Geobacter metallireducens GS-15: one gene and its partner. The protein of the gene in region 1 binds, or shares a complex with, the protein of each later gene. Links are inferred from orthologs where the notes say so. Each region holds a gene or a part of one and is shown on either strand. Other genes may lie near its edges.

Region 1 (14,659 bases):
GTCACCATCCGCTTCAGCGACCACCGGATCTTCACCGAGTTTTCCCGCAAGCTGCGCCTCAGCCCCCGTTCGTTTCGGGATGGGGCCGATATCCTGTCGGGGATCCTCGCCATGCGGGTCGACATGGACGCCGACACCCTGGAGGCGCTCTCCCGGGGGATCGCCAGCCTTGGCCGGCGCGGTCCCCAGACCTTCGAGAACCCGACCGAGTACCTCTCCCACATCACCGACTACGAAGACATCAACATCACCATCCGGGAGAACCTGACTGACAAGCACCGGGTCCTGTCGTCGCTCCTGAAGAGCGCTTCCATCTCCGAGAACCTCAAGAAGGAGTTCAGCATGATGATGAAGGACGTGAACTCCCTCGTCATCTCGGCCAACTTCAACTTCGAGCGCCTCGACTACATCCAGAACCTCTTCCTCAACCACCTGAGTGTTGAGCAGAACAAGGTCATCAAGATCTTCACCGTCATGTCGGTGATCTTCCTGCCGCCCACCATGATCGCCAGCATCTACGGCATGAACTACAAACACATGCCCGAACTGGAATGGGTCTTCGGCTACCCCTTCGCCCTCACGCTGATCATCCTCTCGGCCGTGCTCCCCCTCTACGTCTTCAAGAAGAAGGGGTGGCTGTAACATGGCCCGCAAGCCCTCCTCCCCGAAGAGAACCGCCCCCGAAACAGCGGCGGGCGGGGAGTGGTCGGTCTGCGACCTGGCCGCCCCCGAGCTCTACCTGAACCGGGAGCTCACCTGGCTCGCGTTCAACCGCCGGGTCCTCCACGAGGCCGAGGACGAGCGGACGCCGCTTCTGGAGCGGGTCAAGTTTGCCGCCATCGTCAGCAGCAACCTGGACGAGTTTTTCATGAAGCGGATCGGCGGCCTCAAGCAGCAGGTGGGGGCGGGCATCCAGAACCTGACCGTGGACGGCCGCACCCCCCGGCAGCAGATCGAGGAGTGCTACGCCGTGGTGCGGGAACTGGGGGAGCGGAAGCGGCTCCTTTTCGGCGAGCTCCTGACGCTCCTGCGGTCGGCCGGCATCCAGATCCTCGGCTACAGCGAGATCCCGGCCCGGGAGCGGAAAGGGCTCCGCGACTATTACATCCGGAACATCTTTCCCCTGGTCACCCCCCAGTCCATCGACCCCGCCCACCCCTTCCCCTTCATCTCCAACCTCTCCCTGAACCTGCTGGTGACGCTCCGCTACCCCCGGGAGCGGGAGACCTCCCTGGCCCGGGTCAAGGTGCCGGTGGGGACCGGGATTCCCCGTTTCCTCCGGGTGGGTGACAAGGACCGGTTCGTCCCCCTGGAGGAGGTGATGCAGCACAACCTGGACCTCCTCTTCCCGGAGATGGAGGTGGTGGCCTGCGAGTTCTTCCGGGTCACCCGCAACGCCAATACCGAGCGGAACGAGGAGCAGGCCGACGACCTCCTCTCCATGATCGAGTCGGAACTCCAAGACCGGCGCTTCGCTCCCATCGTGCGGCTGGAGGTTGTGGCCGGCATGGGGGCGGTGCACCGGGGGATGCTCGCCGCGGAGCTGGAACTGAACGAGGCCGCCGACGTCTTCGAGGTGGAGGGGATGCTGGCCCTGCGGGACCTGTTCGAGATCGCCGGCCTCGGCTACCCGGAGCTCCACGACCCGTCCCACCACCCGGTCGACCACCCCCGCCTCATGACCGACCGGAACATCTTTCACGTGATCCGGGACGCCGGCGCCATTCTCCTCCAGCACCCCTACGACTCCTTCGCCACCTCGGTGGAGCGCTTCCTCTTCGAGGCAAGCGAGGATCCCAAGGTGCGGGCCATCAAGATGACCCTCTACCGGACCGCCTCCGACAGCCGGATCATCGATTGCCTGGTGAACGCGGCGAGTAACGGTAAGCAGGTGGCGGTGGCGGTGGAGTTGAAGGCCCGCTTCGACGAGGCGGCCAACATTCGGCTTGCGGAGCGGATGGAGGAGGCGGGGATCCACGTCACCTACGGCGTGGTGGGGCTCAAGACCCACTGCAAGGTGATCCTCGTGGTGCGGCAGGACTACGATGGGCTGCGGCGCTACGTCCACATCGGCACCGGCAACTACCATCCCGGCACCGCCCGGCTCTACTCCGACCTGGGGCTCCTCACCAGCGACGAGGCGATTGGCCAGGACGCCACCGAGCTTTTCAACTACCTCACCACCGGCTACACCCCCCGGCGCAACTATCAGAAACTGCTGCCGGCGCCGAAGCACCTGAAGCGGGCGCTCCTGGCCAGGATCGAGCGGGAGGCGGAACTCCACTCGGAGAAGACGCCGGGGCTCATCCAGTTCAAAATGAACGCCCTGGAAGACGCCGACATCGTGGCAGCCCTCTACCGTTCGGCCCGGAAGGGGGTGCGGATCGACCTCCTCATCCGGGACAGCTGCCGCCTGCGCCCCGGCGTTCCGGGGCTCTCGGAGACGGTGCGGGTGGTGAGCGTGGTGGGACGGTTCCTGGAGCACTCACGGATCTACTACTTCCGCAACAATGGTGACGAGGAGTACTACATCGGTTCCGCCGACGCCATGAAGCGGAACCTGGAATACCGGGTCGAGGTCCTCGCACCGGTGGAGGCCCCGGACCTGCGGAAGGAACTCCGAGCCATGCTCGACGCGCAACTCGGCGACCGGCGGAGCGCCTGGGAGATGCAGCCCGACGGCAGCTCCGTGCAGCGGATGCCGGGGGAAGGGGACGACCCGAGGGGAAGCCACGAGATCCTCATCGCCCTGGCCGAAAAACGCCGCAAGGCCGGTGCGCGCCTCAAAAAGAAAAAGGCCAGGGGAGTTGTCCGGCGCCCTGTCCGGTAACTCCCTCGGGCCTGCGATAATCAGAACAAGCATTTGAAACACAGAGCAACCGTGTTCTCAGTCAACAAATTAGTGCAGAAGTGGAGTGAATTTCGAGTGATCCCACTTCTGGTTGTTTTTCACCATGGCATTGAGGATGGTGAGTAGTTTTCGCATGCAAGCGGTGATCGCGACTTTGTGAAGTTTTCCGGCGCTTGTAAGGCGTTGATAGAAGGCTTTTATAACCGGGTTAAACCTGGCGGCACACAATGTTGCCATGTACAGGACAGAACGCACGGTTGCTCTGCCACCGGAGATTGCGCGCTTTCCACGGAATTTGCCACTGTCCCGATTATAGGGGCATACTCCGACCAGAGCGCCAAGCTGCTGTCGGGAAATGGTCCCCAACTCCGGAAGTGCTGCCAGTATGGTGGCCGCAGTCACAGGGCCGATGCCCTTGACACTGGTAAGGATTTCTTCTTTTGCCTTCCAGGATTCGCTGGACTGAATAAGAGTTGAGATGTCTTTATCAACGTCATCGATCTGCTGTGTCAGCCAGGCAATATGGGTCATGATGCCTTTGCGGACCGTAGGTGCAGCGGAAATCACGCGATTTTTTTCCGCCACAAGCATCTCGACCAACTGCCGGCGGCGGGCCAGCAGTGCTGCTAGATTTTGGCTTGTCTCGTCCTTGAGCGGCCTGATTTCAGGCTTGATGGCTTGGGCAAATCGGGCAATGATCTTGGCATCAAGAATATCGGTCTTCGCCAGCAGCCCGCATGCTTTGGCAAAGTTTCTGACCTGCCGAGGATTAACCACGACCACTGGCAGACCCGCTGCTGATAAGGTGCTGACAGCTAGCATCTCCAAGCCGCCGGTGGCTTCGAGAACAATCCGACAAGGGGCGTTCGTAATGAGCCACGTCGTCAGCTCAGCACAACCGGCATCATCGTTAGTCACCCTTTTCTGGTCACCAGTTGGCATGAGGTAGACATCAAGATGCTCTTTACTAACGTCGACTCCAACAACTGCATCATTGGGTTCCATATTCTCTCCAGTCCCTTTCTTGCGAAAATTCGGGCTCGTTTCGGCCCAAGCAACCGTTCGGGTTGAGGAAAGATGGACACGACGCATTACGCTCTGTGACGGGCTCAATTGGCCCAAGCAACGACCAAGCTGTCGTGTCCAATTCTGGAGAACATATAACCGGTTACTGAAACATACAAGCAACTGAGCAAATTCTGAGACAAATTCCTATTAAAACTGTTTCTGAACACACCCGGGAAAGTTTTGCATCAAATTGAATTAACCGGGTTGATTCCTCTGTTGCTCAGTTGCTCTGTGTTATTCGCCCTCAGTCCCTGTCGTCATCATCCCAGCGGTCGCGGCCGTGCTTGCGCCACTCCTTCTCCCGCCACTTCGCTTCCCTCCACCGTGCCTTCTCATCTTGCCGGATTTCGCGCCGTTCCCTCTCAGGACGGAAGCTGCGCCACTGGTCATGGTCGTCATCGCACCAGCGGCGGTAATCCCGGTCCCGCTGGTAGCGGATCGTTGCCACCGGGTAGCGCCTCAGCTCACGGGGCAGGGAGCGGTACGTCACCGTGGTCCACGGTCCCTGGTACGAGGCGCCGTTGTACCAGACGCCGTTGCGGCTCAGGTAGTAGCGGTTTCCCGCATAGAAGAGGTCGTAGGGTGTGCCTATGGCGACGTAGAAACCGAGTGAAGGGGAGAGGACGAATTCGGGAGGCTCGGCGATTACCACCGGTGGTGGGGCCGGCACGTAGACAGGCCGAGGAGCAGATGCGTAAACCGGCTCATAGCGGACTGGCGGGGCGGGAGCATAGACAGGCGGCGGGGCGGGGGCGTAGACCGGTTCGTACACCGCCACGGGCCTGTTCCCCAGGTTGATCCCGATGCTGAAGTCGACGTTTCCGGCGTGGGCCGTTCCTGTCAGGGCGGCGAGACAGGCGATAGATGCGATAATTTTGCTGGTCATGGTGTTTCCTCCTTTCATGTTACGCCCCTTTCGGTCATGAAAAAAGCCGGGGCCGGCATATCCTGTTGAGATATTTGGCGACCCGGCTGTCTCGGGGAGACCCTGTAGGCTTTCCGTCCCACCCTCGCGGATGGTTTAGTATTATCGTCTATCGGTGGCTATGCGGTTGTTGGTCTTGCCCTGGAAAGAGCAGAGAGCGTGCCAACACACGACCAAAGGTAATAACGTGCCGTTGCTTCTGAGGAATTCCGGGATGGCCGGATTGGCGGGGAATAGGAGTTCCGCCTGAAATCTGGGAACGGCTGCCCCATTTGGGGTAAAAAGCGTCTATAGTTTCACCTTGCGCCACACCTCCGCCACGGTGCCGATGATCCGCGTCTCCGGGGCGGGGGTGAAGGGGGAGTAGGTGGCGTTGTCGGGGGAGTAGACGATATCGCCGTTCCTGACCCGATACCGCCGCAGGATCGCCTCGCCCCACCGGTTGGTCACCAGGACCACTTCGCCGTTCTGGGGTTCTTCCCCGGGCCTGAAGATCACCAGGTCGCCGTCCCGGATGGTAGGGGCCATGAAATCACCGTAGGCGACGATGGCGTAGCATCCCTCGCTGACCTCCGGCAGGGCCACGCGATCACGGATGTCATCCTCCCCGACCCGGTGGGGAAACTCTGGCCCTATCCGCTCCAGGAGCGGGATTCCTTCGCCACCGGGAGAAGTTGCGGGCTGCCCGGCGCGGCGCGGCGTCCGGTACATTTCTCCCTCTCCCGAGGCGAGCCATGACGGGCTTATTTCATAGAGATTACAGAGGGCGATCAGGAGGGTGTCCGAAGGGGTCTTCTTCTCCCGCTCGATGCCGCTGAGGAATCCCTGCACGATCCCGAGGGAGTCGGCAAACTCCTTCTGAGTCAGTCCTTTGTTTATCCGGATTTCCTTGATCCGTCTCCCTGTGGATGGGGTCGGGACGATGGGGGAAACAGCCATAAAATATCTCTCCGATGAAACAATATTTCTGGATGAAAAATTTTCGTTGACAATATATTTCTTTGGAATAATAATAAAATTACCAAGGAAATAAAATATCCCCCTTACCGGCCCACGGGAGAAGAGGTTTTAAGGAAAAATGGGCTTAATTTGAAGCCTATCATGGTGTGCCGGGTGGGGCAAGGCTAAATTGCTGGGAGATAGTGACCTCCTCCGTCAATGGAGGAAAAAGGAAGGCCCGCAGCAGGCGGGCGGGGAGGACGCCATGAAAGGGGCTCACGGACGGTTTTGCGAGGTTTCACAGCTTCTTGCGGGGGATGCCCGGGGAGGACAGCTTGCCGATGATCTTCTGAATGCCTGTTTCGACCATGTGCTGCCGGAGGATGGCGGCGAGGGGAGCATGAAAACCCTGGCCCATCTCATGGTGACACTGGATCGGTTCAATGCCCACGTGCGACGAGAGGGGGGAGAGGGGCTCTTTGTCGGGTCGCCGGAAGAGGTCGCGGCCTGGGCCGAGGAGCTCACCCGGCAGATCTGGGAGAACCGCCCCAACTGACCGGCATCGCTCCGGTCAGCGGGGAGCGTCGACGCGCGTCTCAACAATTTCGCTGTTATGCCATGGGGTCGGCCGAAGGGTCGGCCCTTTTTTTATTCTGTTCCGTGCTATAGTATCTTTTTTGCCGGATGACTCCGGACCTAATCACCGCATACCGAAGGAACCGAACCCCCATGGCACACGACACCATCATCGTCAAAGGCGCCTGCGAGCACAACCTCAAGTGCATCGACGTGGAGATCCCCCGGGACAAGCTCGTGGTCATCACCGGCATCTCCGGCTCGGGGAAGTCGACCCTGGCCTTCGACACCATCTATGCCGAGGGGCAGCGCCGCTACGTGGAGTCACTCTCCGCCTATGCCCGCCAGTTTCTGGAGCAGATGGAAAAGCCCGATGTGGAATCCATTGAGGGGCTCTCTCCCGCCATCTCCATCGAGCAGAAGACCACGAGCAGAAACCCCCGCTCCACCGTGGGCACCGTTACCGAGATTTACGACTACCTCCGGCTTCTCTTCGCCCGGGTCGGCCATCCCCACTGCTACCAGTGCGGCAAAGAAATAACCTCCCAGACCGTCTCCCAGATGGTTGACCAGATCATGGCCATGGCAACGGGGACCAAGCTCCAGCTCCTCTCCCCCATGGTCAGGGGGCGCAAGGGGGAGTACCGAAAGGAGCTGGCCCAGCTCCGCAAGGACGGCTTCGCCCGGGTCATCGTGGATGGGGTACAGTACGAGCTTGCCGAGGAGATTCCCCTCGACAAGAACAAGAAACACGATATCGATATCGTGGTGGACCGGCTCATCGTTAAGGCGGGGATCGAGCGGCGCCTGGCCGATTCCCTGGAGACGGCCCTGAACCATGCCGAAGGGGTGGTGAAGGTGCAGGTCATCGACGGCGACACCATCCTCTTCTCAGAGGCCCTGGCCTGCATTGACTGCGGCATCTCCTACCCGGAGATGACCCCCCGGATGTTCTCCTTCAACAATCCCTACGGCGCCTGCCCCGACTGCACCGGCCTCGGCACGCGGATGTATTTCGACCAGGAGCTGGTGGTGCCGAACCCCGACCTCTCCATCCGCGACGGGGCCATCGTCCCGTGGGAGAAGCGGCTCTCCGGCTGGTACCACATGACCCTCGACGCCCTGGCCAAGGCCTATGACTTCGACATCCAGACCCCGTTCAGGGAACTGCCGCAGAAGGTTCAGGAGGTGATCCTCCGGGGCTCCGGCGGCCGGAAAATCGAATTCTGGTGGGAGGAGGACGGTGGCCGCCGCCACACCTACACCAAGGAGTTCGAAGGGGTGATCCCGAACCTGGAGCGGCGCTATCGGGAAAGCGACTCGGAGCAGGTCCACGAGGAGCTGGAGCGGTACATGAACGTGATGCCGTGCCCCACCTGCGAAGGGGCGCGGCTAAAGAAGGAGGCGCTCCACGTGAAGGTGGCGGGGCGCGACATCCGACAGGTGACGGCCCTCTCCATCAAGGATGCCCTGGAGTACTTTGCCTCCCTGGCCCTGACCCCCAAGGAGGAGGAGATCGCCCGCCGGATATTGAAGGAGATCCGGGAGCGGCTCAACTTCCTCGTGAACGTGGGGCTCGACTACCTCTCCCTGGACCGGGCCTCCGGCACCCTCTCCGGCGGCGAGGGGCAGCGGATCAGGCTCGCCACCCAGATCGGCTCCAGCCTCGTGGGGGTCCTCTACATCCTGGACGAGCCCTCCATCGGCCTCCACCAGCGGGACAACGGCCGGCTCCTCCAGACCTTGAAACACATGCGGGACATCGGCAACACGGTGCTCGTGGTGGAGCACGACGAGGAGACGATCCTGGAGGCGGACCACGTCCTCGACATGGGGCCCGGCGCCGGGGAGCACGGGGGCCGCGTGGTGGCCCAGGGGACCCCGGCGGAGATCATGGCGAACCCCGCATCCCTCACGGGGCGTTACCTCTCGGGGGAGCTCGCCATCGCGGTGCCGAAGAAGCGGAGAAAACCGAAACGCGTCATCACCGTGGCAGGGGCCACGGAGAATAACTTGAAGGATGTCTCCGTGGACATCCCCCTTGGGGTCATGACCTGCGTCACCGGGGTATCCGGATCGGGAAAATCGACCCTGGTCATCGACACCCTCTACAAGGTTCTGGGGCAGCGCCTCTACAAGAGCCGGGAGAAGGCCGGGGCGGTGCGTGAAATTCGGGGGCTGGAGCAGCTGGACAAGGTCATCAACATCGACCAGTCCCCCATCGGCCGCACGCCGCGCTCCAATCCCGCCACCTACACCGGCGTCTTCGCCGACATCCGTGACCTTTTCGCCCAGCTCCCCGAATCCAAGGTGCGGGGCTACAAGCCGGGGCGCTACTCCTTCAACGTGAAGGGGGGGCGGTGCGAGGCGTGCTCCGGGGACGGGATCATCAAGATCGAGATGCACTTTCTTCCCGATGTCTACGTCCAGTGCGAGGTCTGCAAGGGGGCCCGCTACAACCGGGAGACCCTGGAGGTGACCTATAAGGGGAAATCCATAGCCCAGGTCCTGGACATGACCGTCTCCGAGGCACTGCGGTTTCTGGAGAACATCCCGAAGATCAAAACGAAGCTCCAGACCCTGGAGGAAGTGGGGCTCGGCTACATCCGTCTCGGCCAGGCGGCCACGACGCTGTCCGGCGGCGAGGCCCAGCGGGTAAAGCTCGCCAAGGAGCTGGCCCGCCGCGCCACCGGCCGCACCATCTACATCCTCGACGAGCCCACCACCGGCCTCCACTTCCACGACATCGCCAAACTCCTGGAGGTGCTGCGAAAGCTCGTGGAGGGGGGAAACACCATCGTCATCATCGAGCACAATCTCGACGTCATCAAGACCGCCGATTACCTCATCGATCTCGGCCCCGAAGGGGGCGACCGGGGAGGTGAGGTGATCGCCACCGGCACTCCCGAGGAGGTGGCCAAGGTGACGCGATCATATACTGGGCAGTATTTGCGGAAGTTGCTCTGAGTCACCTTGAAAATCCTCCGTGATGCGGAGGATTTTCAAGGTGACTGACCGTGCGTGGATGTCAAAAAGGGGGGAGAACTACTTTTCTTCGGTAGGAACCGCGACGGGCTGTACCTTCAGCCGCTTGTAGTAGAAATTCTGTCCATAGAGAACCGCGGCGGGGTTATGGCCCGTGACCCGGTCCTTGCAGACCAGCGTCGTGACCGGTGCCTTCGAGTGCTTGGTGAAGAGCATGTCGTGCCCTACGCAGAGGCCGACGATGATGTTCATCTGGGTGCCGCAGCGGTTCAGTATCTCTGCCTGGGCGATGGGGTTGCAGGCCGGCTCGAAGGTGCCGGGGCGGACCTTGTCGCTCTCCTCCAGCCCCAGTTCCAGCTTGTCGATGCTCCCCGATTTGCAGCAGACGCTGGCGGGTTCCAGCCCCTGGGCCTCCAGGATGGTGACGAGCTGCTTCGTTTCCTCCAGGAGGCCGATGCAGGTGGCAATCCCTACCTTCGTCCACCCCATGAGCTTCGCCAGGGCGACAGTGTCCTCCACCCGGGTCCAGCGGGCCACCACGGCGTCGCTCCCCTGCATCTTCTGGTAGCAGAGCCCCTCCACCCTGGCCGCCACGCGGGCAAGGCGGGCGTCGTCGCCATCCCCCCGGTACTCGGCGAAACTCTCGTCGATGATGTCGGGGGAGGTTTTCGAGGGGCAGTTGGCCGGCTGGCCGGGGCGGTTGTCCGGGCTGCTCCAGCAGTTGGTGGTGCCGCTCTTCTGCCAGACTGCGCTGCAGTTGGCGCAGGAGGGTATCGTTTCGTTATCGGCCATGGTCAGTGCTCCTTCATGAGGACATAGGGGCTGATGATGAGGGTGCTGAAGCGGGCGGCCTTGTCGGCGTCCCAGGCGGCGATCTGCCCTTCGCTCGGCTTAGACAGCTTGCCGGTTTCGATCCATGCCCCCACGGTCGCCGTGTCGTCCCTGGCGATCCGCTCCCCCACCTCTGCTATTTCCAGTTCAGGGGCCACAACGATCAGGCCCCCCCGCTCCAGATGGGCCCGGAGCCAGTTCCACTCCGCCACGTCCACCTGAAGGGCCAGTTCTTCTTTTGTTGGTTTCACGCATTGTCTCCTTCACTTCGTGTTCGCGACTTCGACAGAATACCAGCATTGCGGGAAAAATCCAGACGGTAGCGTTCAGTTCACTCCCGCTCGAACTCCGGTAGGTGCCGGCGGTGCTTCAGGGGGAGGTTTTGCCGCTGGAGCTTCGGATTGTGGCGCTCCGCGATGGAGAGGCGGTCGAAGTAGCGCTGCCAGAGATCCCGAAAGAGCTCCTCTCCAGCGGAGAGGGGGAGGGGACCGGTCACCTCCAGGGGAATGTCGGCCCACTCGCGGCGGGCAGGGTCGAAGGCCACCGCCTCGTTCCGCCGTCGGTCGTGGATGATCCAGCGCTGGTCGGCGAACCGGGCCGCGAAGTGGGGAGCGATGAGGGGGAGGATCCGGTGATCGGGCTCCATGGCGGCGTACCAGACATCCCCCTCCAGTTGCCGGAAGCGAACAAGCCCCTTGTAGCGGTGGGCCTCGCGCCCCACTGCCCGGGCCAGCTTCCAGACCGGGATGACCGCCTCGTGGGCCAGCATGGCGCCGAACCGGGGCCCCGTTGTCAGCCCCAGTTGCAGGTAGCGGAAGAGGAGGATTTCCCGACCCGGTTCCCCGGCGTGGAAGGCGTAGCGGAGAGTCTGCACGGCCCCGGCGGGGAGGGTACGGCGGATGAGCTGATAGAGCTCCCCGGCCCGGTCCCGGTCCGTCTCCACTTCTTCGACGGCGGCGAAGAGCCCCTGTTGCTCCGGCTCCCGGTCAGTGATCGCCTCGGGCTCGGCGCTCCGCTCCCGTGCCAGGGCCACGGCCGTGAGAAATCCGGCAAAGGTGCCGTCGTAGCGGAGGATCACAGCTCCCCCGTGATGGTGGACCGGATGTCGATGGCGTTGGCGCCGTCGAAGAGGGAGGGCTGGCTCCAGCGAGGCCGGGGGGTAGTCCGCTCCGTGAGCCGCGCCTGGAGTCCCGCGGCGTCCGGGGTCATGTCGGCACCGAACCGTCCCCGGGCCGTGACGAAGTACCGGGCCCGCTTCATGACCACCCCAAGCAGGGCCAGATCATCCAGGGAGAGGTGTCCCCCCCGCCGTGCCCCGACGATCCGCTGGGCCGACCGGACGCCGATCCCCGGCACCCGCAGGAGAAGTTCCAGGGGGGCTCGGTTCACCTCCACGGGGAAGAGGTGGAGGTTCCGCAGGGCCCACCCCGCCTTGGGGTCCAGGGAGAGGTCCAGGTTGGGGTGCTCCTCGTCCAGAAGCTCCCCGGCGGCGAACCCGTAGTAGCGCATGAGCCAGTCGGCCTGGTAGAGGCGGTGCTCCCGCACCAGGGGCGGCGTGCCGACCACGGAGGGGAGGCGAGTGTCGGTGTTCACCGGAATGAAGGCCGAGTAGTAGACCCGCTTCATGGAGAGGCGCCCGTAGAGCCCGGCGGCCAGCGACACGATCTGCAGGTCGCTCTCCCCGCTGGCGCCGATGATGAGCTGGGTGCTCTGCCCCGCCGGGGCAAAGGGAGGGATCTTCCGGGATACCTTCCGCTCCTCCTTTGTCTGGACGATGAGCTCCCCCACCCGTTTCATGGGTGCGACGATGGCCTCGCGGCTTTTGTCCGGGGCCAGGAGTTGCAGGCTCTCCCTGCTCGGCAGCTCCATGTTGACGCTCACCCGGTCCGCCAGGCGCCCCAGCCGGTCAACCAGGAGAAGGTCGGCGCCGGGGACCACCTTCACGTGGATGTAGCCGTTGAAGCGGTGCTCCTCCCGCAGGATGCTGGTCGCCTCGATGAGGAGCTCCATGGTGTGGTCCGGATCCTTCACCACGCCGGTGGAGAGGAAGAGCCCCTCGATGGCGTTGCGGCGGTAGAAGCCGATGGTGAGTTCCGCCACCTCGGCGGGGGTGAGGAGCACCCGGCGGGTATCGTTGGAGCGGCGGTTCACGCAGTAGGCGCAGTCGTAAATGCAGGCGTTGGTCAGGAGGATTTTGAGGAGCGACACGCAGCGGCCGTCGGCGGTCCAGCTGTGGCAGATGCCGCACTGGGCGGCGTTGCCGATCCCCCCTTTGTTACGGCGCGAGCTGCCGCTGGAGGCGCAGGAGACATCGTACTTGGCGCCGTCGGCGAGGATTTCGAGTTTTTCGGCAAGGCTGAGTTCGGGCATGGTGCTCACTGTTTCCCGTCAGAATAATCAAGGCCCGGGCAATCCTACCCCGGGCCTGTGACGGAATGTGTCGCTAATGTATCGCCTCAGAGGGAAAACGCCCGGCTCTCCCGCTCCACCTTGTCCACCACGCAGTAGATTCCCCCTTCCTTCATCCCCGGCTTGAAGCAGCCGTTGCAGGAGATGCAGCGGGCCCGGCTCTCGTCCCCCTCCTCCCAGCGGCGAGGGAGGTTGGGCTCCCGGATGAGGGGGCGGGAAAGGGAGACAAAGTCGGCCTCTTCCCGTCGGATGACCCCTTCCACCAGCTCGAAGGTGCGGAACCCCCCCACCACCATGACGGGGCAGGAGACCACCTGCTTGATCCGGTAGGCGAGGGGGAGGTTGTAGGCCTCCTGCTCCCGGGTCTCGATCCCCTGGCGGACCGGGGTCTGTCCGCCCGAGGCCGGTGTGCCGCCGGAGACCTCGATGGCGTCGATCCCCTCCTCATCCAGCATCCGGGCCACCAGAACCGCCTCCTCCAGGTCGAGTCCCCCGTTCAGGTTGTCGGAGCCGTTGAGTTTCACCATGACCGGGAAATCCTTCCCCACGGCGGCACGTACAGCATGGGAAATCTCCAGGAGAAAGCGGCACCGGTTCTCCAGGGAGCCGCCGTAGCGGTCGGTGCGGCGGTTGGTGAGGGGGGAGAGGAACTGGTTGATGAGGTAGCCGTGGGCGGCATGGAGCTGGACCGCGTCGAAGCCCCACTCCCGGGCCCGGACGGCGCCGGCGGCGAAGGCTGCCACCAGATCCGCGATCTCGGCCTCGGGGAGTTCACGGGGAAGTTCCGGGTATTGATCGATTTGCACGGCGGTAGGGGCCACTGGCTGAGCGCCGGCCGCCCTGGCCGTGGTCTGGCCGCCGCAGTGGACCAGCTGGAGACAGATTTTACCCCCCTCCCGGTGGACCGCCTCGGTCAGGAGCCGTGCCTCGGGGGCAAAGGAGTCCTCGTGGATTCCCAGCTGTCCGGGAAGCTGCTTTCCGTCGGGACGGACGAAGGCGTAGCCGGAGATGATGAGCCCCACCCCGCCCCGGGCCAGGGTCCCGTAGTAGGCGGCCAGCTTCTCCGTGGGATGCCCTCCGGCCCGGCACATCCCCTCCCAGGTGGCGGAGCGGACCAGCCGGTTGCGGAGTGTCAGGTGGTGGATCTTTGTCTCGTCGAACACCTTGCGCATTGAATCAAACCTCCGTCAGAAAATCTCGAAAAACTTCCCCGTCCCCAGCTTGTGGACCTTCATAAGGTTCGTGGAACCTCGGGCCTCCACCGGCACCCCCATGGTTATGACGATCACGTCTCCCTTGCGGTACCCCGCCGAGAGGAACGTCGATTCCACGGCCGCGATCTGCTCGTCGGTGCCGGTCATGGGGCCAATGGGGAGCGGCTTCACCCCCCAGTAGAGGGAGAGGCGCCGCCGGGTCTCCAGGGACTGGGTAAAGGCGATGATGGGGAGCGGCGGCCGGAACTTGGAGATGAGGGCGGCGGTGCTCCCCGACTGGGTCATGACCGAGATGGCCCGGGCGTCCACGGTGACGGCGGCGCGGCAGGCGGCCTCGGCCACCGCCTCGGCGATGCTCGGGTTGTGGCGCCGCTGGGGGAGGGTGTCCTCCATCTGAGCGTAGCGCTCCACATCCAGGGCCACCTTGGCCATGGTCCGCACCGCTTCCAGGGGGAACTGCCCCGAGGCGGTCTCTCCCGAGAGCATGACCGCGTCGGTCCCGTCAAGGATGGCGTTAGCCACGTCGGAGGTCTCGGCCCGGGTGGGGCGCGGGTGGCTGATCATCGATTCCAGCATCTGGGTGGCGGTGATAACCGGCTTCCCCGCCTCGTTGCAGGCTCGGATGATTTTTTTCTGGAAGAGGGGGACCTTCTCGGCGCTGATCTCAACACCCAGGTCGCCCCGGGCCACCATGACACCGTCGGCCGCTTTGAGGATGCTCTTGAAATTGCGCAGGGCCTCGGGCTTCTCGATCTTGGCCACCACGGGGATGTGGATGCCGCGCTCGAAGAGGATCCGCTTGAGCCCCTCCACGTCCTCGGCGCTCCGGACAAAGGAGAGGGCGATGTAGTCCACCCCCTC
Region 2 (15,314 bases), 3.8 Mb from region 1 along the record:
TGGTGAGTGCTAACGGGGTAAAGGTAACAACGCCCCTCTTCTTTGTCAAGGAGATTTCCGGAGATTTCCGGCAGTGGGACCGGTCAGAGAAAGGCCGCGAAGACCCGGTTTGAGAGGATTACCCCCCGGCGGGTGAGCCGCAGGCGCCCCCCCCCGCGCACGAGGAGACCGGCGGCGCAGAACCCCTCGATGGCGGTGCCGTGGATCTCCATGAGGGGCCGGCCGAATTCCTCCCGAAACCGCGCTTCCTCGATTCCTTCGAGCATCCTGAGCCCCAGAAAGAGCCACTCGGCCATGGCGTCCTCTTCCGCAAGAAGGGCAATGTCCGTCTCGGGCAGAACCCCATCCGCCAGGGAGCATCCGTAGGTGCCGAGATCATCCGGGTTGCGCCAGCGGATGCCGGGGAACGGCTCCCGCAGGAACGAGTGGGCCCCGGCGCCGAACCCGAGATAATTCCACCGCCGCCAGTAGACCTGGTTGTGGCGGGAGCGGCGTCCCGGCAGAGCGAAGTTGGCAATCTCGTACTGTTCATAGCCGGCCGCCGCCAGGACCTCCGCCGTCTCCTCGAACATGGCGGCAGCGTCATCCTCGTCCGGAAGCGCCAATACACCCTGATCCTCCAGGCGGGCAAAGGGGGTTCCCTCCTCCACCGTGAGGCCGTAGGCGGAGATGTGCCCCGGCCGAAGGGCTGCCGCCATCCGGAGCTGGTCCCGCCAGTGGTCAAGACTCTGGTCCGGAAGCCCGTGGATGAGATCGATACCGATATTGTCGAAGCCGGCCCGGCGGGCCAGGGCAAAGGCGTCCTTCGCTTCCCGGGCCGTATGGACCCGGCCGAGGCGCTCCAGCATCCGGTCGTCGAAGGACTGGACCCCGAGGGAGAGGCGATTCACCCCAGCGCCCCGGTACCCCGCGAGGGAGTCGGCCGTGACGGTGCCGGGATTGGCTTCGAGGGTGATTTCCGCCGACGGATCGAGCCAGAAGAGGCGGGCGGCGCCATCGATGATATTCCCGACAAGGTCGGGCTCCAACAGCGACGGGGTTCCTCCTCCCAGATAGAGGGTGGTGGCGCGCAGTGGGGATGCCAGCGCGGCGGCCCGAAGTTCCATCTCCCGGAGGAGAAGCGCCGTGTACTCCCCGATCGCGAGGGGGGCTTCGTCCGTGGAAGCGAAGGCGCAGTAGAGACACTTGCGCACACAGAAAGGAATGTGGATGTAGAGGGCTGTCGTGTCGTCCATTTAGTGCCGATGATACGCCAGTTTTTACGTGGAAGTCCAAACTTCTTTGGTTGAAAATGGCCCGGTATGCCGCTACACTAAACGGCGTTCCGCAGGCACCCCAAAAGGACCCGGAGGGAGATCGGCATGACGCGTACCGTGAAGGCAGGAGCCGTCCAGTTCACCATCAAGGTTGGCGATGTGGACGTCAACATGCGGTATGTGGAGGGGGCGCTGCGCCGCCTCGCCGCCCAGGGGTGCGCCCTGGCGGTCCTCCCCGAGATGTGGGACACGGGCTATGCCTACCGGGAGCTGAACGAGCTGGCAAAGCGGACCCCCGAGGTGGTGACGGAACTGGGACGGCTCTCCCGGGAGCTGGGGATGGTGATCGTCGGGAGCATGCCGGAGCCCCATGGGGAAAAGGTCTGCAATACCGCCTACGTCCTGGACCGGGGGGAGCTGGTCGGCTCCTACCGGAAGATCCACCTCTTCTCCCTCATGGGGGAGGACCGCTCCTTGGACGGCGGCGACCGCTGGCTCGTGGTGGATACCAGCGTGGGACGGATCGGCGTCTTCATCTGCTACGACCTCCGGTTCCCGGAGCTGACCCGGCGGCTGGCGGTGGAGGGGGCGGAGATTCTCGTGGTGCCAGCCGAATGGCCCAAGCCCCGGGACGAGCACTGGAAGGCGCTCCTGAAGGCGCGTGCCATCGAGAACCAGCTCTTCGTGGTGGCGGCCAACTGCTGCGGAATCCAGGGAAAGCTGGACTTCTTCGGTTCAAGCCTCATCATCGGCCCCAAGGGGGAGCACCTGGCCGAGGGGGGGTATGAGCCGTGCGAGATCAGCGCCACCCTCGACTTTGGCGAAATGCAATCCTGGCGGCGGCAGATCCCCTGCTTCGAGGATCGAAAGCCCGAATATTACTAAGATTATTCTCTGCCGATTTCGGTCGGCTTCAGGAAAACGGTTGACGCGACGGCGGGCCGGGACTATTGTTCAGCGATCACGTAACCCATTAATTATTAACGGAGGTTCATACCGTGTTACACCTTGCGGGAACCGGTCTTGTCGTAAAACTCGTTCTGCTCATTCTCATCTTCTTCTCGGTGGTCTCGTGGGCAATCATCTTTTTCAAGCTCCTCCAGGTCTACCGGGCCAACAGCGAGTCGGAGCGTTTTCTGGACTTCTTCTGGAAGACCAAGCGCTTCGATGCCGTCAACTCCCAACTGGACCGCTTCACCAACTCTCCCCTGACGGTCCTGTTCAGCGAGGGTTACAGTGAACTGAAGCGCCTCGTGGAGAAGGGGGACCAGAAGGAGGAGCTGGATGTCATGAGCACCGAGCTGGGGGGCATCGAGAACATCGCCCGGGCCCTGCGCCGCGCCACCACCTCGGAAATCACCCGCTTGGAGAAGTATGTGACCTTCCTGGCCACCACCGGCTCCACTACTCCCTTCATCGGCCTTTTCGGCACGGTCTGGGGGATCATGACCGCCTTCAAGGGGATCGGCGAGACCGGGTCGGCATCCCTGGCCGTGGTGGCCCCGGGCATCTCCGAGGCCCTCATCGCCACCGCCATCGGCCTGGTGGCCGCCATCCCGGCGGTCATGGCCTACAACCACTTCCAGTACAAGATCAAGGTTCTTATCGCCACCATGGACAACTTCTCCACCGAGTTCCTGAATATCGTCCAGCGGACCGTGACCAAGAAGTAGGAGCAGACCATGGAAATCGGCAGCAGAAACAACGGCGACCGCGGCACCATGTCGCAGATCAACGTCACCCCTATGGTGGACGTGATGCTCGTGCTCCTGGTCATCTTCATGGTTACGGCCCCCATGATGCAGCAGGGGGTCCAGGTGAACCTCCCCAAGGCGGAAACCAAGGCCATGGCCACCCAGGAAGAGTCGGTGGTCGTCTCCATCGACCGAAGCGGCAAGGTCTTCATCAACGCCACGGAGGTGGCTCCGGGGGACCTGAAGGGAAAGCTGACTTCCATGGTGGCCAACCGGACCAAGAAGGAGGTCTTCCTCAAGGCCGACCGGGATGTCCCCTACGGAGATGTGGTGCGAACCATGGCTGAAATCAAGGGGGCCGGCATCGAGCGCCTCGGCATGGTGACGGAGCCAGCCCCGACAAAATGAGCCGTACCCGCCAACCGAGAGATACCGGGCTGGGGTGGGGGGTTGCCGCTTCCTGCGTCGTCCACGCCTCCGTCGCCGCCTTTGTCCTCCTCCACCACTTCTCTTCCCCCGCCCCCCTAGAGGCGCCCGTCTACTACGTGGATGTCGTGAACCTGCCGGTGGCCGCTCCCCAAGCCGGGAGTCCCGTAACCGGAGGGAGCCCGCCCCCAGCGGCGCCGTCTCCCCCACCGAAGCCCGCGGAGATGGCCCTTCCCCAGAAACGCACCCCGACAAAGGCGGCCACGCCGAAGAAGAGTTCCTCAAAGGAGAGTGATGCCGGCAAGGCCTTCGAGGAGCGGATGGACAAACTCCAGCGGGCCATCGACGAACGGCGCCAAGAAGCGGCCCTCGACTCCCTGCGGCGCAAGACCGCAGGAAGCGGCCGCCAGCCGGAGCGGGTGGGAACCCCCGGCGGCACCGGGAAAGAGGCCGGAAGCGACTACGCCAGCTATATCCAGTCCCGGCTCACGGACGCCTTCCAGTCCACCATCGCCCACCAGAGCAAGGCACCGGAAGTGGTGGTAAAACTCACCATCGACGCCGGCGGGCACATCGCGCGGAAGCGGATCGAGCGTTCGAGCGGCGACAAAATTTTCGAGGAATCGGTCTACAAGGCCATCGCCCGGGCCGAAAAGACCTTTGTCCCGCCCCCCGGCGGCGGCGAATTCGACTACGGTTTCATCTTCAGACCACAGGGAGTGGGAAAAAAATGACACGACGTCTCTTCATTCTCATCACCATCATGCTCTGCCTGATCCCCGCACTCCTCCATTCCCAGGAAGGGTATCGGGAAGTGACGGCTGCGGGAACCCACAAACTGACCCTCACCGTGGACTCCCCACGGCGCCTCGGCGGTTCCGATGCTCCCCAGGTGGCCCGCGAGACGGCCGAAGCGCTCCAGTTCGACATGGTCCTTGCCGGCCCCTTCACCGTCACGGCCCCCTCGGCCGCCGCGGCCTCGGCCGGCATCCGGCCGGGAGAGTTCGACTTCGCCCCCTGGCGCGGCGCCGGGGTCGACCTTCTGGTCAAGAGCGGCTACACGGTTACGGGAAACGCCATGACCATGGAGTTCCGCCTCTACAACGTCACCCAGGGGAAGGAGATCCTGGCCAAGCGGTACACGGGCCGTCCCGGCGATGTCCGGAGAATCGCCCATACCTTCTCGGACGACATCATGGCCGCCCTGACCGGGGAGCGTGGCCCCTTCACGGGAAAAATCGCTTTTGTCTCCACCCGGGCCGGCGCCAAGGCGATCTTCCTCATGGACTATGACGGTCACAACGTCCAGCAGCTCACGAAAAACCGCTCCATCAACCTGAACCCCGATTTTTCCCCCAGCGGGAAGGAAATCATCTTCACCTCCTACCGCCAGGGAAATCCGGACCTCTTCCGCCGCGAGCTCTTCACCGGCGCCGAGGCCCGGATCTCCTCCTACCGGGGGATCAACGCCACCGGCGCCTGGTCCCCCGACGGCAAGACCATCGCCCTGACCCTGAGCAAGGACGGCAACTCGGAGATCTACACCATCTCCCGGGACGGGAAGAACCCGCACCGGCTCACCAACACCAGCGCCATCGAGGTCTCCCCCGCCTGGTCCCCCGACGTCCGCAAGATCGTCTTCGTCTCCGACCGGCTCGGCAAACCCCAGATTTTCATCATGAATGCCGACGGCACCGGGGTCCGGCGCCTCACCACCAGCGGCAACTACAACGTGAGCCCCCGCTGGTCCCCCAAGGGTGACCGGATCGTCTACAGCCGCCAGGAGGGAGGGTTCCAGATCTACGCCATCAACCCCGACGGAACCAACGATACCAGGCTCACCAGCGAGGGAAGCAACGAGCATCCCCGGTGGTCTCCCGACGGCCGTTTCATCACCTTCAGCTCCACCCGCGGCGGCGGTGAAGGGATTTACGTGATGAGGGCCGACGGCAGCGGCCAGACCCGGGTTTCCGGCGGGAAGGGGAGGGACTCCCATCCCACGTGGTCGCCGCGTTGGTGAGGCAGGTGTTGAAAATGAAGCACCGTTCTCTATAATGAAAACAGAATTTTCGGTGACCGGCCGGTGATCATGTTCCGGCAGGCGATTGTCTAACAACAAAAGGAGAAGATGTATGCGTAAATGCACCTTTGGTCTCGTTGCCCTGCTCTGTTTCGGTCTCGTTGCGGCTGGTTGCGCCAAAAAGGAGATGGTGAAGCCTGAAGAGGCGGTACCGCCGGTAGCGGCCCCCCAACCCACAACTCCGGCCAAACCCGCTGCTCCGCCGGTGAAGGAGGAGCCCATTGCGGCCCAGCCCATCCCCGAGGCCCCCGTCAAGACGGAAACCCTCCAACCGGCCACGGCCCTTGACACCGTCACGGCGACTCTGGATCGGATCTTCTTCGATTTCGACTCCTTCGTCCTCAGTCAGGCCGCCCGGGATATCCTTTCCAAGAACGCGGAGTACCTCCTCAAGAAGCAGCCCAATGCCCGGGTCCTCATTGAAGGGCACTGCGACGAGCGGGGCTCCGACGAGTACAACCTGGCCCTGGGGGAAAAGCGGGCCAAGGCGGCCCGTGATTACCTGGTGACCCTCGGCGTCGCCGCCAATCGCCTTTCCATCATCAGTTACGGTGAGGAGAAGCCCCTTGATCCGGGACATACCGAAGAAGCCTGGGCGAAAAACCGTCGGGCCGAATTCCTCATTGTCAAATAAAACCATCGTCCGGGAAAACGGGAGGGGAGCCGGCAACGGCTCCCTTTCTCTATTGCCGGGCAACAACTACGGAGACGCCGATGAACATCGTACGGAATATATCGCTCGTCGTGCTGCTGGCCCTGTCGGGATGCGCCATGCGCAGCGACCTGGAGACGGTGCAACGGGACAACGAGGAACTGAAGACCCGCATCTTCCGCCTTGAGAAGGACCTGGGAGGGGTGCGGACGGAGACCAGGGCCGGCATCGAGACAACCTTGCAGGACTTCGAGAAGGAGCGGGCCGGCGCCCGTAAGGGGCTCGCGGACCTCCAAGCATCCATGGACGCCATGAAGGTTGACCTCCAGGTAATGGCCGGGAAGGTGGACGACCTCTCCCTGGCCGCCAAGAAGCCGACCGAGGAGGTGAATCTCCTCAAGGAAGACCTGGAACGGCGCCTTTCCTCCCTGGAGGAAAGGCTAGGAGCGGTGCAGAAGAAGGTGACGGACATGGAAACGGCCCAGGCCAAGCCCCCCGAGCCTGCGACTCCCGAAGCCCTTTACCAGAAGGGGCTCGACGCCTACCGGAGCGGCAATTTCGCTGCGGCCCGGGAGTCATTTGCCCGCTTCCTGGAACAGCACCCGAAGCACGAACTTGCGGTCAACGCCCACTACTGGTCCGGCGAGGCCTACTACGGCGAAAAGAAATACGAACAGGCAATCCTGGAATTCCAGGAGGTGATCAAAAATTTCCCCGGCAAGGAAAAGGTACCTGCGGCCATGCTGAAACAGGCCGGGGCCTTCAACGAGATCGGCGACGTGAAGAGCGCCCGTTACGTGCTGCGGAAACTCATCGACGAGCACCCCTCCACCGAGGAGGCGAGGCGGGCCAAGGAGAGGCTCAAGGCCCTCAAATAACAAAAGGCGGGTGCAAGCCCGCCTTTTTCATTTCCGACATCTCGTATCAGGCCGTCTCAAGCCGACTTCGCCCCGTCGCCTCCCCTGGACGCAGTCTCTGCTGCCCGGTCCCCATGGGCCTTAACCTCGGCAGCCGGGTCCCCCTTCGGGTCAGCAGCGGCGGTCTGGGCTTCTTTTTCGGCCTTTTCCCTTTCATCCAGGTTCCGGACCTCCTCGGCCATGTTCCGCTGGAAGTCGTCGGAGGCCCGCTTGAACTCGGCCAGCCCCTTCCCCAGGGACCGGGCGATGTCGGGGAGCTTCTGGGGACCGATAACGATCAGGGCGATGACAAGGATGACTATCAACTCCGGCATGCCGATTCCAAACATGTTCGTATACCTCCCGTGACAGCGACCGGAGTCGCCGGCCCGCCGCAAAACACCTTCTCAATTCTGACCAAAGGATGTGAAAATAATAGAGTGTGGGCCGAGTCGTGTCAAGGGCGCCATATCGAGGCCCCGCCCATGGACGGGCAAAGGGTTTGACATCGGGGCGAACGTTGATTTAGTATCATCCAATTTCGCCCGTATACGGGAAAACGGGAAAGGAAACACACCCATGCAGGCCGATACCATCAAGCAGGAAATCAGGCGGCTCCTCAAGGAGCGCAACGCCGTCCTCCTGGCTCACAACTACATGCGGGACGAGGTGCAGGAAATCGCCGACATCACCGGCGACTCCCTGGGGCTCTCCCAAGAGGCGGCCAAAACCGCTGCGGACGTGATCGTCTTCTGCGGTGTTCACTTCATGGCCGAGTCGGCATCCATCCTCTCGCCCCATAAGACGGTGCTCCTGCCGCGGCGCGACGCCGGCTGCCCCATGGCCGACATGGTGACGGTGGAGGGACTCCTGGAGCTGAAGGCCAGGCATCCGGGCGTGCCGGTTGTCACCTACGTGAACTCCTCGGCGGCAGTGAAGGCCGTGAGCGACATCTGCTGCACCTCCGCCAACGCCGTGAAGGTGGTCAACTCCCTCCCGGACCGGGAGGTGATCTTCGTCCCCGACCGGAACCTGGGCCAGTTCGTGGCGAAGCAGTCGGACAAGGCCTTCCACTTCTGGGACGGCTACTGCCCCACCCACGAGCGGCTCAAGGCCGACGTGGTGGCGCGCCTGAAGGCAGAGAATCCCGATGCCCTTTTCATCTGCCACCCCGAATGCAACCCGGCGGTGGTGGCCCTGGCCGACCACGCCTGCTCCACGAGCGGCATGTACGATTACTGCCGCAAGAGTCCGGCCAAACGCTTCATCATCGGCACCGAGGCGGGAATCCTCTACAAGCTCCGCCTGGAGAACCCCGACAAGGAGTTCATCCTCGCCTCGCCGGCCCTGGTCTGCCCCAACATGAAGCTCACCTCCCTGGAGGACATCCTCGATGCCCTCACGACCATGGCGCCGGTGGTGCAGGTGCCTGAGGATATCCGGGTGCAAGCCAAGCGGGCACTGGACCGGATGATCGCCATACCGAGGGACTGAGATGCGGGGACCGGGGACCCGTGATCGGAAAAATCCAACCTGTCGAGGTCTATGATGATACGTTCTTTTCAGGGGATGAACCCCCGGATCGACTCCTCCGCCTTCATCGCCGAAACCGCCGTGGTCATCGGCGACGTGACCGTGGGGGCCGAAAGCAGCATCTGGTATAACGTGGTGGTCCGGGGAGATGTGAACTTCATCCGGATCGGCGCCCGGAGCAATATCCAGGACCTCACCATGCTCCACGTGACCCACAAGAAGCACGCCGACGACCCCGGCGCCCCGCTCGTCATCGGTGACGACGTGACCGTGGGGCACAGCGTCACCCTCCACGGCTGCACCATCGAAAACGGCGCCTTCATCGGGATGCAGGCCATGGTTATGGACAAGGCGGTGGTGGGGGAAGGGGCGCTGGTGGGTGCCCGGGCCCTCGTCACCGAGGGAACCGTCATCCCACCCCATACCCTCTGGGTCGGCGCGCCGGCCCGGTACAAGCGGGACCTGACCCCCGACGAGATCGCCTGGCTCAAGCGTTCGGCCGGCAACTACGTGAGATACTCCCGGGAGTATCTGGACGATACGCCATAGCACCCGGCCTCCGCAGCCAACAAAAAAGCCGGCATCCCCTCGAGGGGAGCCGGCTTTTTTGTTATCGCAACGCAGGGAAACTGGTCAGAATTTGAGGAACGTGAGCCGTTCGGCCGGGTCGGGTCGAGCTGCATCGTCCCGTGCCGTCGCCTTTGTCACCGTGCCGCCCCCCCTCCCCTCTCCATCCTCCGTCAGCACCGCCACGCTCCGCGCCATGACCGCATTGGTGAAGAGCCCGCCCCGTAGGTTTGCGCTTGCCAGCGCTGCACCCCGCAGGTTCGCCCCCACGGCATAGACACCCGTCAGGTCCGCCCGCTCCAGGTCGGCCCCTTCCAGGTTCGTCATGAAGAGGCCGGCCCCCGAGAGCTTGGCCCCCTTGAGGCTTGCCCCCCGCAGATTGGCCATTTCGAGGGATGTCCCTCGCAGGTTCGCCCCGTCGAGGCACGCCCCCGCCAAATTAGCCAGGTAGAGGTCGGCATTGGCCAGGGAGGCGTTGCGCAGATCAAGGCCGGCCAGGTTCATCCCCCGCAGGTTCGCCCCCGACAGATCGCGGGTCGTGCCAAGGACCTCGCGCACCTCTGCCGGACCGGGCCGCCATCCCCCTCCCCGCTTCGGCTCGACTGCCACGACCGGCGCAACGGTCCGGACGGGAACGACCGGCGTCGGCTCGGCTTTTGCGGAAACCACCTTCTGGTCCGCTTTCTTTGCAGTACGGGTCACCTTTGCCGCCTTCGCCGGCTTCTTTTTGGCGTGGCCACGCCCGGCGACACCCCGCCTGCTTACGAGACGCACATACTCGGCATAGGCAAGGGCCGGCTTCGCCGGGGAAGAGGCCGCGACTTCGGTGGACTCGGTTTTTTTCTTCCCCGCCGGGGAGGCGGCGGCCGGCGTTTCACTGCCGACGGAGACGAAGAAGGTGGTGATGACGATCGGAATTCCCAGGCAACGGAACAGGAGGTGCTTCATGGACGGTACTTCCTCTCGGGCGTAGTGCGAACAGGGGGGCGGGCTTGCCGGAGGCAGACGACATTGTCCCCTCTTTCCGTATCGGACATTTTTCGCCTTCCTTGAGCATTTTTTTCTCGAGAACCCGGTCCTGCGCCCCCGGAACCCCTTTCACCAAGGGATATGCCGAGGGGGCAGCCTTGCCTTTTCACACCCGCGCTGGTATCGTTCCAGAGCACCCTTACGACGCAAAGGAAGACGGAATGCCCCTCGTAGACAGCCAGCTCATCGACCGGATCACCGGCCACCTCGCCCCAAAAACCGGCCGGGTCACCCTCACCGGTCTCAAAGGATCGGCCCCGGCCTATCTCCTGGCCCAGCTTCTGAAAACGGCGGAGCGCCCCCTCCTCGTCATCGCCCCCGACGCCGACAGGGCCGCCGAGATCTGCACCGAGCTTCGCTTCTTCAGCGGGCGCCCCTTCGACGTCCTCTCCTTTCCCGCCTGGGACGTGGCCCCCTTCGAAAAGGGATCGCCCCACGCCGACGTGACCGGCCAGCGGCTCGCCTGCCTCCGCCGCCTCATGGACCGCAAGACGGCCGCCGTGGTGACCACACCGGACGCCCTCAGGCAGCGGGTGCTCCCCAGGACGATGCTGGACAACGCCTCCCTCTACTTCCTCCCCGGCGAGGAAAGCAACCGGGATGAATTTCTCGCAAAACTCGTCACCCTGGGCTACCTGAATGTCCCCCTGGTGGAAGACCGGGGAACCTTCGCCGTAAGGGGAGGGATCGTGGACATATTCCCCCCCGGTTTCGAACAGCCGGTGCGGATCGAGTTCTTCGGCGACTTCGTGGAGACCATCCGGGCCTTCGATCCCCTATCCCAGCGCTCCCTGGCTCCCCTGGAAGAGCTCCTTCTCCTCCCCTCCCGGGAGATGGTCCTGACCGATGAAGTGCTGAAGTCCGCCTCTCACCACATCAAGGCCCGCTGCGACGAGCTGGAAATATCCCCCGTGGCCCGGCGAGAACTTCTGGAGCAGCTACAGCAAGGCCTCTATCCCACCGGCGTAGAGTGGCTCCTCCCTCTCTTCCACCCCCGGTTGGAGACCCTCTTCGACTATGCCGGCGACGCAGTCCGGGTGGTGTTGGACCCGGAAGCCCTGGCCGAAGAGGACGAACGTTTCGACCGCGAACTGGTAACGGCCGAGGACCAGGCCCGGGAACGGGGAGACCTCTTCGCGTCACCGGCGGAATTCTTCCTGACAGCTTCGGAAACCGCCGGCAGCATCGAAGCGGGACGGCTCGTGACCATCCCCTACCTGACCGTAACCGGGGAGAGCGACGAAAAAACAGCCCTCGCCCTGGACATCCAGGAAAACACCGACCTCAAGGTGGATGTCTCCTCCGACAGCGAGCGGATCCTGAAGCCTCTGGTGACAAGGCTCAACGGCTGGCTGGAGGAACGGCAGCGGGTGATCGTCGCCTGCCACCAGCGGGGCCAGGCCCAGCGCCTCTACGAGCTCCTCTCCCACTACCCCCTCCCCCTGAACATCTCCGACCGCCCCTTCCCCGCCGAGCGGGAGCGGGACGACGGCAAGGTGGACGTTGTAATCGGCGACCTTTCACGGGGGTTCCGGCTCCCCGAAGAGAAGCTCATTGTTATCGCCGAAGAGGAGATCTTCGGCCGCCGCCAGAAGCGGCGCGGGGTCTCGGAGCTGCGCAAGAAGCAGATCATGACGTCGCTGGCCGAGCTGAAGCCCGGCGACTACATGGTCCACCTGGACCACGGCATCGGCATCTACCGGGGACTGCAACACATTTCCCTGAGCGGCTGCGCCGGGGACTTCATCCTCCTGGAGTACGCGGGGGGAGACAAGCTCTACCTCCCCGTGGACCGGCTGAACCTGGTCCAGCGCTACGTGGGGGCCGAGGGGCTCGAACCCCGGGTGGACAAGCTGGGGGGGACCTCCTGGGAAAAGGCCAAGGGGAAGGCCCGGGCCGCCGTCCAGGAGATGGCCGGAGAACTGCTCCAGATCTACGCTGCCCGCCAGCTCCACGAAGGGCATGCCTTCTCCCCCCCCGACGACCTCTACCGGGAGTTTGAGGCCTCCTTCGCCTACGAGGAGACCTCGGACCAGATGTCGGCCATCATGGATGTGATCGGCGACATGACGAGCGCGAAGCCCATGGACCGCCTTGTCTGCGGCGACGTCGGCTACGGCAAGACCGAGGTGGCCATGCGGGGGGCTTTCAAGGCGGTCATGGACGGGAAACAGGTGGCGGTGCTGGTCCCCACCACGGTCCTGGCCCAGCAGCACCTGGAAACCTTCAAGGCCCGTCTCGGCGCCTACCCGGTCACCGTAGAGATGCTCTCCCGCTTCCGCACGCCCAAGGAGCAGAAGGAAATCCTTGAGAAGGTGAAGAAAGGGGCCATCGACGTCATCATCGGTACCCATCGCCTGCTCCAGAGCGACGTGACCTTCAAGGACCTGGGGCTCCTCATCGTGGACGAGGAGCAGCGCTTCGGCGTCACCCACAAGGAAAAACTCAAGAAATACAAGGCGGTGGTGGATATCCTGACCCTCACCGCCACCCCGATCCCCCGGACCCTCTACATGTCCATGATGGGGATCCGGGATCTCTCCATCATCGACACCCCGCCCGTGGACCGGCTGGCGGTGAAGACCTTCGTGGCCCGCTCCTCCGACGACCTTATCCGGGAGGCGGTCATGCGGGAGCTGCGCCGGGGGGGGCAGATCTTCTTCGTCCACAACCGGGTCCAGTCCATCATGAACTGGGCCGAGCACCTGCGCCGCATCGTCCCCGAGGCGAAGATCGCCGTGGGGCACGGCCAGATGGACGAAGGGGAACTGGAGAAGGTGATGCTCGGCTTCATGCACGGGGAGACCAATCTCCTGCTCTGCACGACCATAATCGAGTCGGGGCTCGACATCCCCAACGCCAACACCCTCATCATCGACCGGGCGGACACCTTCGGCCTGGCCCAGCTCTACCAGCTTCGGGGTCGCGTCGGGCGCTCCAAGCAGCGGGCCTACGCCTACCTGCTGATCCCCGGCGAAGGGGCCATCTCGTCCGATGCCCGTGAACGGCTGAAGATTATTCAGGAACTGACGGAACTCGGCGCCGGTTTCCGGCTCGCCACCCATGATCTCGAAATCCGCGGCGCCGGCGACATCCTCGGGGCCAAGCAGTCGGGGAACATAGCCGCCGTTGGCTTTGACCTCTACACGGAGCTCCTGGAGGAGGCGATCCAGAACCTGAAGGGTGAGGAACGGCTGGAGCGGGTGGAGCCGGAGATCAACCTCCGCATCCCCGCCTTCGTTCCCGAGGATTACGTCCGGGAGCCGAACCAGCGGCTTATCATCTACAAGAAGCTCACCCAGGCCGAAAGCGAGGAAGAAGTGGACGAAGTCATGGCGGAACTGGTGGACCGCTTCGGCAAGCTTCCCCTGGCCGCCACGTACCTCCTGGAAGTGATGAAGCTGCGGATTCACTTCAAGCGCTTCCTGATCACCATGGCGGAATTCGACGGCAGGCGCCTCTGCCTCAGCTTCCACCAGAAGACGCCGGTCCCTCCGGATACCATCATCGGACTCATCCGTTCAAACCCGAAGCGATACCAGTTCTCACCGGACTTCCGGCTTACGGCGGAGCTTGCCGACACCTCCTTCGAGGGGGTCCTGGAAGAGGCCAGAAATCTCTTGAAAAGGCTTGGGTGATGTGCTAGCTTCCGTAAGATTCTTCAATACTTAATGAGCCTGAAAAGGAGTTTCAACGTGAAACGAACAGCGGTTCTGACGATCCTCTCGGCCACCCTCCTGGCGGTCCCGTTCACCGGCTGCAAAGGAAAGACCGAAACCGGCACTGCCACGGCCCCCGCCAAGAAGGCCGGGGAAGTGATCGCCGAGGTTAACGGCGACACCATCACCACCGGCGACTTCCAGAAGGAGCTGGAAAACCTTCCCCCCTACCTGAAGCCCATGGCCGACACTGCCGAAGGGAAAAAGGAACTCCTCGATACCATGGTGGTCCGGGAGCTGATCCTCCAGCAGGCCAGAAAGGACGGCCTGGACAAGAGCCCCGACGTGGCAGCCAAGCTGGAGGAGCTCAAGAAGCGGGTCGTAGTGGAGGCGTTCCTCAAGAAGAAAGTGGAGGAGCAGGCCAAAGTCTCCGACGAGGAGATGAAGAAATTCTACGAAGAAAACAAGGACAAATTCAAGACCGGTCCCCAGGTCCACGCGAGCCACATTCTCATGAAGAGCGAGGACGAAGCCCAGAAGGTCCTCAAGGAACTCAAAGAAGGGGGGAACTTCGAGGAGCTGGCCAAGAAGCACTCCATCGACTCCGCCGCGGCCAAGGGAGGCGACCTGGGATGGTTCAGCAAGGGCTCCATGGTCCCCGAATTCGAAAAGGTGGTATTCGGCCTGAAAGAGGGGGAAACCTCCGGCATCGTCAAGACCAAGTTCGGCTACCACATTATCAAGCTGACCGGCAAGCGGCCGGCCGGCATCCGTACCTTCGACGAGGTGAAAGAGCAGCTCAGGGCAGCCATCCTCCCCAGCAAGCAGCAGGAAGTCTTCCAGAAGCTCAAGGATGACATCAAGAAGGGGGCCAAGGTCACCATCAAGGAGGACGTCCTCAAGGGAATCGGAGGCGCCGCCGCGGAAAAGCCGGCACCCGCGGGCCCCGAGAGCACTCCGGCAAAGAAAGCGGAAACGAAGTAAGCGCACCGGGGCTGCCGGCAGCAACGTCGGCAGCCCCGTGCCCCCTCCCCAACGGAAACCATGATCAAAACCCTCATCACAGCCACCCTTGTCCTTATCGCCACCCTTCCCTCACCGTCACACGCAGAGGTGGTCAACCGGATTCTTGCCGTCGTCAACGACGAAATCATCACCTCCTACGCGGTCGAGAAGGAAAAGGCCACTATCCTCAAAGAGGCTGAGCGCCAGCAGCCTCCGCCCCCCCCTGAATCCCTCGTCCATCTGGACGAGACGGCCCTTAACCGCCTCATCGACAAGAAGCTCGTGGAGCAGAAAGTCCGGGAGCTGGACATCAAGGTAAGCGAAGAGGAAGTCCGGCAGGCCATCGAGGACGTGAAGCGGCAGAACAAGCTCTCCCAGGAGTCCCTCGTATCGGCCCTGGCCAATCAGGGGCTCTCCTTCGACCAGTACAAGGTCCAGATCCGCGAACAGCTGGAGCGGCTGCGCCTTGTAAGCCAGGAGGTGCGGTCGAAGATCCAGGTCGGTGAACGGGAGATGC

The links.
Region 2: the proteins of uvrA (region 1) and mfd are in contact, whole or in part, in a crystal structure (PDB 4DFC), measured with the Escherichia coli proteins. The link is inferred for Geobacter metallireducens GS-15 from one-to-one orthologs.

The regions. Positions count from the first base shown.
Region 1 is NC_007517.1:148,466-163,124, reverse strand. Bases 6,143-9,526 are described here. They hold uvrA (excinuclease ABC subunit UvrA), read left to right. Parts: upstream 6,143-6,512; coding sequence 6,513-9,326; downstream 9,327-9,526. Other genes in these bases: GMET_RS00640 (DUF1847 domain-containing protein), read right to left, coding at 9,405-9,526; GMET_RS00650 (hypothetical protein), read left to right, coding at 6,143-6,339. Outside these bases: magnesium/cobalt transporter CorA, read left to right, coding at 1-642; ppk1 (polyphosphate kinase 1), read left to right, coding at 644-2,830; GMET_RS00665 (IS110-like element ISGme8 family transposase), read right to left, coding at 2,900-3,856; GMET_RS00660 (YXWGXW repeat-containing protein), read right to left, coding at 4,164-4,805; GMET_RS00655 (LexA family protein), read right to left, coding at 5,133-5,783; more of GMET_RS00650, read left to right, coding at 6,049-6,142; more of GMET_RS00640, read right to left, coding at 9,527-10,136; GMET_RS00635 (DUF2288 domain-containing protein), read right to left, coding at 10,139-10,426; GMET_RS00630 (TIGR03915 family putative DNA repair protein), read right to left, coding at 10,507-11,253; GMET_RS00625 (putative DNA modification/repair radical SAM protein), read right to left, coding at 11,250-12,545; GMET_RS00620 (NADH:flavin oxidoreductase), read right to left, coding at 12,632-13,756; pyk (pyruvate kinase), read right to left, coding at 13,772-14,659. UniProt on the Escherichia coli protein: The UvrABC repair system catalyzes the recognition and processing of DNA lesions. UvrA is an ATPase and a DNA-binding protein. A damage recognition complex composed of 2 UvrA and 2 UvrB subunits scans DNA for abnormalities.
Region 2 is NC_007517.1:3,969,040-3,984,353, forward strand. Bases 9,933-13,971 are described here. They hold mfd (transcription-repair coupling factor), read left to right. Parts: upstream 9,933-10,294; coding sequence 10,295-13,771; downstream 13,772-13,971. Other genes in these bases: GMET_RS17790 (pentapeptide repeat-containing protein), read right to left, coding at 9,933-10,052; GMET_RS17800 (peptidylprolyl isomerase), read left to right, coding at 13,829-13,971. Outside these bases: radical SAM family heme chaperone HemW, read right to left, coding at 84-1,235; GMET_RS17740 (carbon-nitrogen family hydrolase), read left to right, coding at 1,362-2,141; protein TolQ, read left to right, coding at 2,255-2,929; protein TolR, read left to right, coding at 2,939-3,358; GMET_RS17755 (energy transducer TonB), read left to right, coding at 3,355-4,110; Tol-Pal system beta propeller repeat protein TolB, read left to right, coding at 4,107-5,396; peptidoglycan-associated lipoprotein Pal, read left to right, coding at 5,509-6,090; tol-pal system protein YbgF, read left to right, coding at 6,171-6,986; GMET_RS17775 (TatA/E family twin arginine-targeting protein translocase), read right to left, coding at 7,043-7,354; quinolinate synthase NadA, read left to right, coding at 7,584-8,498; GMET_RS17785 (gamma carbonic anhydrase family protein), read left to right, coding at 8,553-9,086; more of GMET_RS17790, read right to left, coding at 9,171-9,932; more of GMET_RS17800, read left to right, coding at 13,972-14,776; GMET_RS17805 (peptidylprolyl isomerase), read left to right, coding at 14,837-15,314. UniProt on the Escherichia coli protein: Couples transcription and DNA repair by recognizing RNA polymerase (RNAP) stalled at DNA lesions. Mediates ATP-dependent release of RNAP and its truncated transcript from the DNA, and recruitment of nucleotide excision repair machinery to the damaged site.